DNA from 2 places in the Eisenbergiella sp. OF01-20 genome. Region 2 is predicted to be linked to the other one. Evidence: riboswitches for the same ligand, from Rfam matches in the RefSeq annotation. Region 2 holds a riboswitch; the other holds the start of a gene.
What was found. A riboswitch is a leader RNA that binds a small molecule or an ion and turns the genes downstream of it on or off. The one in region 2 is predicted to bind FMN.

Region 1 (6,555 bases), on a different contig from region 2:
ATATTTTGGCAACTTCGTCCCAATGTCTGGCACTGGAATACCGGTATCCTTCGTATACATGAGTAGTTGTATCAACTACTCCCACTCTCCGTCCAATATCATGCAGCGCACCTAAAACATATGCTTTTTCCGCGTCCATTGTTGGTATCTTTCCGGCAATATTGCGTGCAGCAATCCCTACATTAATAGAATGCTTCGTCCATGGACCGGGATTTAATGCCTCTGCTATCTGCAATTCTTCTTCCGCAGTTTTTTTATCTGGCAGCATCGCATTTATCTCCTTTTTGTTCAGCAGCTTCTTCAGTAAAGCACAATATCACCTTCCAGATAACAGATCGCTTTTCCGCTGATATTTACCCTTTCGCCCAAATCTTCGCATATCAGGATTCCGCCTCTGGGAGATAGCTGCTTCGCTGTCATATTGGTTTTGCCCAGCCTGCGGCTCCAAAAGGGTATTAATGTGCTGTGCGCAGAACCGGTGACCGGATCTTCACTGACTCCTGCATTTGGAGCAAAAAAACGTGATACAAAATCGCAGCTCGTTCCTTTTGCTGTAACTATGACAGCAAAAGCAATATCTTTACTGATATCTGCAAGTTTATTACTATTTACCTGCAAATTTTCAACAACTTTCTCACTTTCCGCCAGAACGAGGAGATCTCTTGATAAATATGTTTCCAGGACTCTGCAGCCAAGTGCCTCTTCCAACAATGGATTTATCTTGGTTTCTACCGGCATCCTGGCAGGGAAATTCATTGTATACCAATCATTTGCCCTTTCTACCGATAATTTCCCGCTCTGGGTCTCAAAATCCAGGTTCATCAGGCCCGGTTCCACATAATTCATGACAACAAACGCCGTTGCCAGCGTAGCATGTCCGCATAAATCTATTTCCACTTCAGGGGTAAACCATCGCAGATAATACGTATTTTCCTTTTTTAACAGGAAGGCGGTCTCTGCCAGATTATTTTCGTATGCAATTTTCTGCATTATCTGATCCGGCAGTTCCTTTTCCAACAGACAGACACCAGCCGGATTTCCCCGGAACAGCTCATCCGTAAAAGCATCTACGATATAGTATTTCATAATTCCTCCATCTTTCCGGTCATTCTCCGCCGGCCTTAAGTTACTTTGGCCTGGGAACGGCTCATTAATCTGCCGGTTCCCGCATGGATATCCGGCATCAGTCCTATTTTGCTTCCTGTAACGAACTCCTGATTCAACAGCAGCATTACCTGAACGATAGATGCTTAATCCACAGTATTATATTTTCCTTAAAGTTCTATCATTCATCTTTTTCATTCCTTCTCATCTTATCTAACTTTTGCTTTTTCAGGTTTAGATGCCTGACCTTTGCACGCGGAAAATACTTATCACATCTCTGGCAATAACCTTTGTGATCCGCTTCCCTTCCTTTTTCACATTTTCCCGCACAAATATAGTATTTACACGGTGTTTCTCTGTCTTTAGCCATCTCATCACCTCAACTCATTTCCCAACCCTGTTCTATAATACTCTTCCGCAATTAGGACAGTATTTCACTCTTGTCTTAATACTGTTTCCTTTCACAATAATAAAAAGCTCACCTACGCTGTTAACAAACATACAATTATCTGAATCGTCATAAAAAAGAGGATTATTACCTTCACAACACTCACATCCCCGTTCTTCCGTCACCCGTTCCGTTTCCTTTATTTCCATATCAAATAAAACATTAACCTCATCAATCTGTAAATTAGGGACAGGAATTATACTATCCATATTTTTTTCCATTTCTCTCTCCTTTGAATCTTATTATGCTTTTATCCGTTTTCTGAGATACTATGTAACAGTTACTGCCTCATCCTATATCCTTTTCCCGGTTCCTTTCCTCATGCCGCCTCCGCAATGCCGTTTCTGCTCCTTCTTTTTATGCACGGGCGTCTTCTTTATGACTTACCTTTTCTATTCTACCATAAAATCATCTGTGATTATACGCTTCTCTCTATTTTCTCTGTATTACTATTATCCGCTGCAGGTTATGAATGTTGACTTTGATCACAAAAGAGGTATCCTCCGAAAACAGAATGGATATAAACCGGATTCTGCCGGTCTTCTTCCAGTTTCCCTCTCAGATTGGAAACCGTATTCGCTACCACCTTACCCGTATTTTCACTTTCCATTCCCCAGACAGTGTCAAAAATCAGTTTTTTTGTTACGCTTCGCCCCGTATGCAGAGCAAGAAGATAAAGTACATCATATTCAAGCCGGGTCAGACGGACTTCTTTTCCCTTATGATACACCCGACGCTTTTCACAGTCTATTGTCAATTCCGGAAATGACAGGGAAGGTGTGGTGATAGAAGATATGACTTCTATTCTCCCCTTATGTTCTGAAGCCAGTTCCATCAATTTCCGATACAATATTTCATCGGTATCATCGGTTTTATAAATTAATACTTTCATAAATTATCTCCTGTTCTTTCCTGTTTCAACCGTTCCTGGTATTTCGTGCCGTTTCTTCGGGGACAGGAAGTTCTGTAAGATGGCAGCGACGGAGCGCCGAAGCAACAGGCCTATACAACAGCATCGTAGCTGCCGTATTCAGCCCGCCTTTTATCAGGTTAAAAGGCAGAAAGGCAGGAAGCAGCAATTTCGCTACGGTTTCTCTTGGATACCCCATATAAACAGGTGCAATAAAATAATTCCACAACAGCATTATTCCAACCATCGCTCCCCAGCCGCACAGAAGTCCCTTAACAACAGAGGACGGTCTGCGCCATTTCCTGTAAATAACAGCAGACGTACACGCAAAGGAGCAGCTGGAAACAACATTCATAAGGAATCCTAACACCCCGTTTTCGCTGATCGTTAACATCTCAGCAAAAGACACAAGAAGTGTAATTACGAATGAGGTGAGCGGACCGAAAAGCAGCCCCCCAATTGCTATAATAATGTCTTTCGGATCGTACTTTAAAAAAAGTACGATAGGTATGCGCCCTACGGCCGCCGCCGTATAAGCGAGGGCACAAAGCATACCTGTTGTTGTCAGCTTCCTTGTTTTACTGTTCATATGATACCTCCTAAAATAAGTAACGCCTGAAAGCATAATAATATCTTTCAGGCGTTACTTTTCCAGGTGTATTGATAATGCCGTCAGAACGGGGTTACCCCATGCAAAGCAGACGGAAAAAGAGTGTAAAAATAGCCAGACTCGCCCCTGACATTCAACACACCTTCTTCAATCCAGACTATACTGTCGGTTCTGGAGTTTCACCAAATCCTGCGCTTTCACGCTCGCGGACTTTACCGCCGATCGGGAATTTCACCCTGCCCTGAAGACATTATTAATATTCATTTGTTTGTATCAATATAACATGCCCTCCAAAGTAGTACAATACTTTCAAGAAAACCGGGATGAAACCGGGACAATTACAGATATTCTCCCAGTACCCAAATACAAAATCTCTTCTTGACATAATGCATATTTATATGTAACAATAGTTATGTAACATATGTTGTATACGAACATACCAGGGAGGATAAAACATATATGCCGCCTAAAGCAAAAATAACAAAGGAAATGATTCTGGACATTGTTTTGGATATGACAAGGGAGTCCGGATTTGAGACTATTAATGCGCGGAGTATTGCGGGTAAGCTCCAGTGCTCTACCCGGCCGATCTTTACCTGCTATAAAAACATGGAAGAACTAAAAACTGATTTCCTCGCCTTTGCATATGAATATTATGAACAGTATGTCATCACTTACAGGAATTCCCAAAAAGTAAAGCCTTATTTAATACTTCCTCTTTCATACATTGCTTTTGCGCAGGAGGAAACGCATTTGTTTAAGCTGCTGTTTATTAATGATATTGATTTAAAAATGACGGAGGCGAAGGATTTTTATCAGGAGATCGGCAACGAAAATAAAGCCCGCCTTTTTTCAGAAACCATCGGAGTAGAATTAGAACGTGCCAAAATCATATTTCTTGATTTATATCTGTACACACATGGTATCGCTGTTTTAATAGCAGGGGATAAAATAAAATTGAACCGGGAAAATACCGAAAAAATGATAGACAATGTATTAAGTGCTTTTATAAGACAGGAAAAGGACAGGAACATTTCCTTTTGAGGTTATTTCAATAAGATAAGGAGTATATCATGACCACCAATCAATATCTGACAGACTTTTACAGTCATTACGACGAGGATAACCGGCTGGCATTCAAGCATGGATCCGTTGAATTTCTGACTACTATGCATTATATTGAAAAGTACATCAAACCGGATGACCGGCTCCTTGAAATCGGTGCCGCAACCGGCCGGTATTCCCATGCCCTGGCCCGCAGGGGATATGAGGTTGATGCAGTGGAACTGGTGGAACACAATATAGAAGTCTTCCGCAGTCATACCCAGCCAAAGGAAAACATAACCATCACTCAGGGAAATGCATTGGACTTATCTGCTTTTCCGGACAATACATATGATATAACACTGTTACTGGGCCCACTGTATCATCTTTACAATAAAAAAGATAAACAGCAGGCTCTTCGTGAAGCCATACGTGTTACCAGGCCAGGAGGTGTAATTTTTGCTGCCTATGTGATATCTGACAGCTGTATCCTGGACGAAGGCTTCCAGCGCGGGCAGTTTAACGTCGCCGGCTATATCAGGAAAGGTCTTATTGATCCCCTATCCTTTGACACAAAATCCGAACCAAAGGATCTGTTTGAACTTGTCCGTAAAGAAAACATTGATGATCTGATGTCTGTATTCCCGGTAACCCGGCTTCATTATGTCGCTTCCGATGGTTTTGCCCTGTGTATGCGTGAAGCAGTTGATGCGATGGACGATGACACATTTGAATTATATCTGAAATATCACTATGCTACTTGTGAACGGGAAGATCTTATGGGAATTTCAAGTCACACGATTGACATATTCAGAAAATAAGTTATAGCTTCCGTAATACATCATCCGGGAAGCTAAAAAAGCTTAGTTGTGACAGCAAAACTGCCATAACTAAGCTTTTTTATTTTGACTGATTTGGTAAAGCTGGAAAAGGGACTCGAACCCTCGACCTACTGATTACGAATCAGTTGCGCTACCAACTGCGCTATTCCAGCAAATCACCGACGCTCTTTATTATAAATGTTATTTCCCTTTTTGACAAGTACCTTTTTTCTTTTTATACTAATTTTTTCTTTTTAAACAAATCTTAGTTTTTTTGTTTACAACCGAAGAAGGATTAAACCATTCCCGTCTGCTTCCATAAAATCAAGCAATAATTTCCTTCAGAAAATCTTGTTTTATTCGCATTAAACTTGCCAATACCGATAGCCTTTCATATAATTATATACAACGAAAGGGGGAATGACCAATAAGGGAAAGCAGGACAGGCAGCTAAAAGCGAATGCACATTACTGATAGTTATATAATCAATCAGAACAGAATAGAGGATAACATGAAGATAACTAAAATCGAAGAAAGCGATAAAAATAATTATATAGAACTTCTCTTGCTTGCCGATGAAGATATAAATATGATAGGGAAATATTTACATCGGGGAGAAATGTTTGCCTTAGATGATAATGGACTGAAAAGTGTCTGCGTGGTTACACAGGAGAGCGATGGCGTCTGTGAACTGAAAAATATAGCCACTTATGAAAAATGGCATGGAAAAGGATATGGAAGTAAACTTTTAAACCATATATTTTTGTATTACAAGGGCAGGTATTCGACAATGCTTGTGGGAACAGGCGACGTCCCATGGATTATAGAGTTTTACCGGAAAAATGGTTTCTGTATTTCCCATAGAATTAAGAACTTCTTCACAGATAACTACGACCATCCAATGATTGAAGATGGTATCCCCTTAACAGATATGGTGTATTTGAGTAAAATTCTATAAAATATGACACTTATCAAAAGCCTGCCGCAGCGGGCAGACGGGTCCGATGCGAAAGCGGTATCGGACCCGTCCTGCAAAGGAACCGGCTGCTAACCATTCCCCGGCATCCTTATTGCCGGCAGCTTCGTTTCCCCATTCCAAATTATCATAACCGGCACATTTTCATACCCTCTCCAACTCATCCAGATGCACATCCATCTGAGGAAAGGGTATCCCAATGCCATTTTCGTCAAAGGCATATTTAATATCTTCCAGCATATCCCACCGCACCGGCCAGTAATCCTCTGTTTTGGTCCAGAACCGCATGCCGATTACCACGGAGCTGTCTCCCAGATCATCCACAAAGATCCGGTACTCCTTATCCTTCATGATTCTGTCGTTGGCTTCTATCAGGGAGTTGATAACCGCCTTCGCCCTGCGGATGTCCGACTGATAAGAAATCCCCACCTTCAGTTCCACCCTCCTGTTATCCTCATTGGTTACATTGGTGATACTGGTATCCGCTAAAGCCCCATTTGGCAGAAGGATAATTTTATTATCGATAGTCGCCAGCTTGGTGTAGAAAATGGTGATTTCGGAAACCGTGCCTTCATTCCTGTGGTTGTCCTCAATAATATAGTCCCCCACGCGGAAGGGGTGGAGAAGCATGATAAGAATACC
Region 2 (6,555 bases):
ACCCCTGCGCTGCAGAAGCACGCGCTGGCTGTGGAAGCGGTCATGAGCCATTTTGCCCGGATTAACGGAGAGGATGAAACAGCCTGGGGCGTAACAGGGCTGCTGCATGATCTGGACTATGAAAAATATCCGGAGGAACACTGCAGCAAAGCGGCGGAAATTATGAAGGAGCGGGGAATCGATGACTTTTATATCCATGCGGTCTGCAGCCATGGCTATGGTATCTGTTCCGAAGTGAAGCCGGAAAGCAAGATGGAAAAAGTACTTTTCACCGTAGACGAACTGACGGGGCTGATCAATGCCCTGTGTCTGATGCGTCCTTCCAAAAGCGTTCTGGATTTAGAAGTGAAATCCGTAAAGAAGAAATTCAAGGACAAGTCCTTTGCCGCAGGGGTAAACAGGGATACCATCCGTACCGGCTGTGAAATGCTGGGAATGGAACTGGATGATGTTATCCGGGAAACGATTGAAGGGATGAAGGAAAACGCCGAAGCGCTTGGCCTGAAAGGGAACCTGTAATCGCTCATGCAGGCATAGCATGAGGCCGGTGTCCTTCCGCCTGCTGTCGGAGCGGAAGGACACCGTAAGCGTCAAATAAAAATCAAATCCGCAAGGACCTCCCCGCTATACATCGCCGCAATCCTTGCACTCGTTATGCCGTGAATAGCTTCATGGCACTTATTATAGCAGATTACCAGCATTAGAAGGTACCGTATTTTCAGCATAGTAAATCACCATTGTTAAATTAAGGGAATCGGCACAATAAGGTTTTCGTTATCAAACGCTCCCAGTTTTTCAGAAAGGCAAAGCACAGCACCCGTACCTCGCCTCAAAGGGGACTTCTCTATCACTGAAAAATTACTGATTATTCTTTTTTCCGGGGTAGCCGTTTTCTTAACTTCAATTGGATGCAATTGACCGTCTCCCTCCATTAACAGATCGATTTCCCTTGCATCTTTATCCCGATAATAATACAGATATGATTCCTTTCCAACATTCTGATAACTTTTTTGAATCTCGCTAACAGTGTAATTTTCTAATAATGCACCATTCATTGCGCCATTCATTGCAGTTTCGCTACTACTCCACTTCGTCAGATAACAAACAAGACCTGTATCATAAAAATATAGCTTTGGCGTTTTTACTGTACGTTTTAACACATTGTTCGAATAAGGGTGCAAATAAAAAATGATCCCCAATGCCTCTAAAATCCGCAACCAGCTTTTTGCTGTTGTTTGGTCAATATCACAGTCATCAGCGATACCTTTGAAATTAACCATTTGAGATGCTCTGGCAGCTACAGCCGTGATGAAATTCAAAAACTTCAATGAATCAATATTTCCCGATAAATCTCTTACATCCCTCTCTATATAGGTACTGATATAGCTAGAATAGAAAATGTCACGCTCCTGATATTTTTTGCTGACTAATGCAGGCATTCCTCCTAAAAAAATACGCCTATAAATTTCTGGTGCTGAAACAGGCGAGATTACTTTTTGACGCTCAGCGAGTACATTGACATCTAAAGAAAATGCACCAACATAACTGCTATAAATTTCTTGCTGGGAAAATGGAGAAAGCTGAAGTATAGCAACCCGACCGGCTAAAGACTCTTGTACACCATTCATCAATTTAAACAGTTGAGATCCGGTCATCCAAAAATCACCGGCGTGTTGATTTTTGTCCACATAAATTTTAATATAGGTAAACAATTCAGGTGCATACTGTATTTCATCAATTAAAATGGGCGGCTTATGAATCTGAAAAAACATTGCCGGATCCGATTTAGCCAATGCCCGATCATTAAGGTCATCCAATGAAACGTAATTTCTTTTGCAAGCTTCTGAATGAATTAATTTTTGAAGCATCGTAGTCTTTCCAACCTGTCTGGGGCCAGTTACCAAAATAGCTGGATATTGTTTATTTAATGTAAGAAAAATTTCCTCCATATTACGCTTGATATATTCCATCCCAACGCTCCTTTCGGCTATTTTATGACACATTCATATTTTAGCCGAAAAACGAAAAAATAGCAAGTGGAGACATCTTTCCGTTGGGAATTGCTGAACGTATTTGTAATCTGTACAAATACCTTCAAACCCACAATGTAATTCCATGCAAAATGCGATTGAATAAGAGCTTGCGACTGTTTTTTTATTCCAATCACAAGCCCTTATTTTTTACTTTATTGCAGGAACAGCAGCAAACCGTCATTTACTGTTATGGATTATGGGGCTGAGTTTCTTATACACCAGCATCGTAACAAGGGATACAATACCGCCTTTTAGTATGTTCATAGGCGCTACCGCAAAAATAACAAGCGTGTTCACGCTGTTGATCGCCGGGTTGATTGCATGGCCCATTTCAATTATGGAATCCAGGGGCATTCCATAAAGCTCCGCAAATTTAGGGAGCAGGTAAACTGCGTTAAAGGCGGTGCCGAACACCGTCATGATCAGGGTTCCCACGATGCAGCCGATCACTGCATTTTTCTTGTTTTTCCGGAACAGGTAAATGATGGAGGCCGGAAGGAGGAATGTACAGCCGATAATAAAGTTTGCCAGATCTCCTACAAATGCGGTGGACGTGCCTTTGAACAACAGCTTCAAAACGATTTTACAGAATTCTATCATGACGGCGGCTACCGGTCCGAATGAGAATGCCCCGATGAGGGCCGGCAGTTCGCTGAAGTCCATTTTATAAAAGCCGGGAGCAAAAGGGATCGGGAAATCCATCACATGGAGGACGGCTGCTATTGCGGAAAATACGCCGACCATGGCAATTTTTCTGGTCGTGAGGGTACGTTCCTTCACTCCGTTTTTCTTCTTTTCCATTTTCTCCACCACATAGGCAATGACTACCATTGCGGCTACCAGGCCCAGAAATTCCAGTACAAAAATAAAATTTTCCGTAAATGTTGCTGCTAAATTACTCATAGATACTCTCCTTTTCTTTTTCCCTGTTTGGGAATTGGTAAGATGAAGGAAAATTCTTCTGCCTTTTCATAAGAGGGACGCCCGGGGTTCCATGCGTTCCGGAGATATGGTTTTCTGCGGAAGCGGACAAACCGGTGCATCCGCTTTTGCTCCATGCCCGCGAGGATAATGCCGCGGGAATAAAAAAAGCCCGGAGAACCAATTTCCCCGGGCAGATATCCAATCCATAGAACAAAGCGGTATTCCCTGTTTACGGGAAAAGGAATATACCGGTCTTTCCTCTCATGATTTTTCTTCTTTCATCCAGACTTTACTGTCGGTTCCGGATTCTTACCGGAATCAGCCGCATAATGCGGGTCGCGGACTTGTCTGCTCACGCAGCTTCACCGCCGGTAGGGAATTGCACCCGACCCTGAAGAACTTTACCTTTATGCAGTTGCCGGCAGGTTCCTTTGCTGAGGAAGCTGCTCTTTTGTTATTTTTTGTAACGGTTCGGTCCCTTCACAGTTACAACCTAAATCCATCCCAACTCGCCTTCGGTAATGGATTTTGGCACTCATGAATCCTTTTCTTACGATCAGGGCAGCAGGTGGGCTGACCGGACTGAATCCTTACACTTTTTTATCATAGCAGGATTTCCCTAAATGTCAACCGTGTTTTTCTTCCTCCAATATGAGGAACCCGTTTTTCCCCATCTCTTCTTCATCAGCTGCGGGCATTTGTGTTATATAATTCCGGTATCCCCTGCAGCCCGTTATTTTCCGGTTTGCACCGGCAAAATTGAACAGGAAGTAAATCCGGCGCCCTTGCAGGAAACGGACTACGCATTCCACGCCGTCCGGAACGGCAATCTGTCTGTAAGACGGGCAGACGGGATCACAAACTGCGCGCAGGAAGCGCTGCCAGGTTTCCTCCGGCATATCCGTTCCCACGTAGTAAGCTTTCCCTGCTCCATATTGGTTTTCCGACAGGACCATGCTGCCCTGTTTGTAGTCCTCCCGGTATACGCCCAGGGGCTTCCCTGTACCGGAGAGCAGTTCACTCCACAGGCCGTCCTTCACGGTCAGCACCTCATCCTCGTTCTCCGGTTGTTCTTCCCCGTCCTCTTGCTTTCCGGGAAGGGTGAGGGTATAGGTCGTATGGTTTTCTTCAAAAACAGGTTCCACCTCTTCGACACATATCCCGAACACATCGGTAAGGCCGGCCGGCAGCGGCTGGGTATAGCCCGCATTATCTTCGTTTTTGACGCCGGTGAGGAAGGTGGCGATCAGAATGCCTCCTTTTTTAACATATGCACGCAGTCTGTTTATGGCAGCCGCATCCAGCAGGAAAGCCGCAGGGAGCAGAAGGACCTTATAGGTTTCCCAGGCCGCATGGAAGGAAAGGACGTCCGCATTGATACCGATGCGTTCCAGGCTGTGATACCGCTTATTTGCATAATCAAGATAGGTAAAGCAGGGATCGTTCACCGGTTTGATGCGCAGCGCCCAGTGGGTATCATAGTCCAGAAGGATCCCCGCCTGCGACGGGAAGGCCGCCTGTTCGAGTGGCTCCAGCTGCTGTAACAGCGCCGCCGTTTCTTTCATTTCCCTGTAGCGTCTCCGGGGAATCCCGTCCATATCCACAATCGCATAATTCAGCTGCTCCGCCCCATAGGGAAAGGTGCGGTACTGAAAATGCAGAAGCGCCTGTGCCCCGTGAGCAAAGGCCTGGATGACGGCCTGCTTCAGCGCCCCGGGATTTGGCTGCAGCCTGCCGGATCCGCTGAGACGGTGGCCGCCTCCGGACATAAATTCCAGCACCCAGAAGGGGGCCCCTTCTTTTACGCCCCTGGCAAATGCGTAGGGAAAAGAGTCCACACGGGCATTGCGCAGCCCCGGGTAATAGTCAAAAGCATAGCAGTCCAGCGCCTTTGTGCTCTTATAGTAGTCTATGCTGTTGGTAGCCAGCCCCGTGGCGTTGGTGGTGACCGGATGGTCTGTGTATTCCCGCAGAACAGCCGTCTGGATATTCTGGAACGCGATCTGGCTGTCACTGGAAAAGCGTTCGAAGTCCAGACGTACCAGGGGATTTTCGTAAAAAGCATTTATCAGGTTCTGCGCCCCCGGCTCGATGGTATTGACCGGCGGGGTGATTTGATCAAAGCTCTGATATTCCTGGGACCAGAATACGGAGCCGCTTCTTTGGTTAAAGGTTTCTATCGTGCCGTATTTTTTCTCCAGCCAGAGGCTGAATTTTTTCCGGCATACCGGACAGGTACACCGGCCCGTCCCCTCCTGGGCCGGTTCATTATCGATCTGAAAACCGGCCACATGGGGGTTCTTCCCGTAATGCTCTCCCAGCATTCGGGTGATACGGGCGCAGGCTTCCCGGTACCGGTCGTTATTATAGCAGTAATGCCTTCTTCCCCCGAAGGGTCTTACCACACCCCGGTTATCCTGATACCGGATTTCGGGGCAGCCGGTCACAAGCCAGGCCGGGGGACATGCCGTGGGGGTGCATATAATGGTGCGGATCCCGGCCTGCCCCAGCGTTTCCACCACCTCGTCCAGCCAGTCCGGCACAAAACGGCCTTCCTCCGGTTCCAGGCGGCTCCAGGCAAATTCCCCCATACGTACCGTATTGATTCCCGATTCCTTAATCAGGGTGAGATCCCGCTGCAGTTCGTCTTTGTGTTTCTGCTCGGGATAATAGGAAACGCCGTATAACATCCTTTTTTCCCTATTCCTTTCCTGTAAAATAAATGACATTTTCTTCGTTTCGGGGTACCTTTCCGTCAAGTTCTATGACCACGATGCGGTCCGGCTCCCGGGAATCGGTTTGTATCTCTTCCGGCAGTATCAGCCGCAGGCCATTTCCCTTCTGTTCAAAAGCCAGTTCTTTTTCCTCTCCGCAAAGGGTGCAGCGCCGGACACCGATGCCCGGATCCGGGAGCAGGCGGCCTGCAAAAGCTCCGGTATCCAGGATATGCAGATAGATCCGGTTATCACGGAAGGTGGTTCCGTATACGTTATCCACCGGTTCGAACGGGCCTCCTCTTGTGCCGTAAATGCTTTCGCCATAGCGGCCCAGCCAGCCGCCGATCTGCCGGATGCGGCTATGGATTTCCTCCGATACTTTCCCGTTTTTGTCAGGGCCTATATTCAGCAGAAGGTTGCCGTCCCGGCATACCACATTCACCAGCATACGGATCAGCCAGTCAAAATCGGATACCGGATCCTCCGCCATCCATCCCCAGCTGCTTCCGCTGCAGATGCACATGTTTTTCTCCCAGGGTACGGGAATGATTCCCCCCTGGATTTCATGGGAGCCTTCATCGCAGTAAAAATCGCCTTCCCAGCCGGAGCGGGGATTGATTACCGTTTTGGGGCTGTGGGAACGCACCATGGCATTCAGCTTTCCCGGCTCCCAGAACCAGGCGCTGGAGGTATCGCTCCCCTTGTGAGCCAGCCAGCCGCCGTCGTACCACAGGATATCGGGGCTGCCATAACGGGTGACCAGTTCTTCTACCTGAGCGTAGCATTGTTTTTTCATCAGCGCCGCATTCTCCGGCAGGCCCTCCGGATCAAAATAGCCGGGGAACCGCCAGTCCATGGGGGAATAATAGTATCCTACCTTC

Region 1: it holds a riboswitch for FMN, as region 2 does, so the genes downstream of both, DXA36_RS01190 (ECF transporter S component) here and DXA36_RS21585 (ECF transporter S component) in region 2, are expected to answer to the same signal.

What each region holds. Positions count from the first base shown of each region.
Region 1 covers NZ_QUES01000001.1:263,380-269,934, reverse strand. The annotation lists gene DXA36_RS01220 (HD domain-containing protein) at 1-268, opposite strand, end outside; gene DXA36_RS01215 (PhzF family phenazine biosynthesis protein) at 301-1,086, opposite strand; gene DXA36_RS01200 (DUF2589 domain-containing protein) at 1,507-1,773, opposite strand; gene DXA36_RS01195 (winged helix-turn-helix domain-containing protein) at 2,019-2,444, opposite strand; gene DXA36_RS01190 (ECF transporter S component) at 2,470-3,051, opposite strand; FMN riboswitch at 3,209-3,325, opposite strand; gene DXA36_RS01185 (TetR/AcrR family transcriptional regulator) at 3,532-4,116, shown strand; gene DXA36_RS01180 (class I SAM-dependent methyltransferase) at 4,146-4,937, shown strand; tRNA gene DXA36_RS01175 (tRNA-Thr) at 5,038-5,110, opposite strand; gene DXA36_RS01170 (GNAT family N-acetyltransferase) at 5,449-5,895, shown strand; gene DXA36_RS01165 (mechanosensitive ion channel family protein) at 6,058-6,555, opposite strand, start outside.
Region 2 covers NZ_QUES01000022.1:81,868-88,422, reverse strand. The annotation lists gene DXA36_RS21595 (HDIG domain-containing metalloprotein) at 1-519, shown strand, start outside; gene DXA36_RS21590 (ATP-binding protein) at 741-1,970, opposite strand; gene DXA36_RS21585 (ECF transporter S component) at 2,211-2,936, opposite strand; FMN riboswitch at 3,224-3,360, opposite strand; gene DXA36_RS21575 (beta-galactosidase) at 3,584-5,647, opposite strand; gene DXA36_RS21570 (alpha-L-fucosidase) at 5,658-6,555, opposite strand, start outside.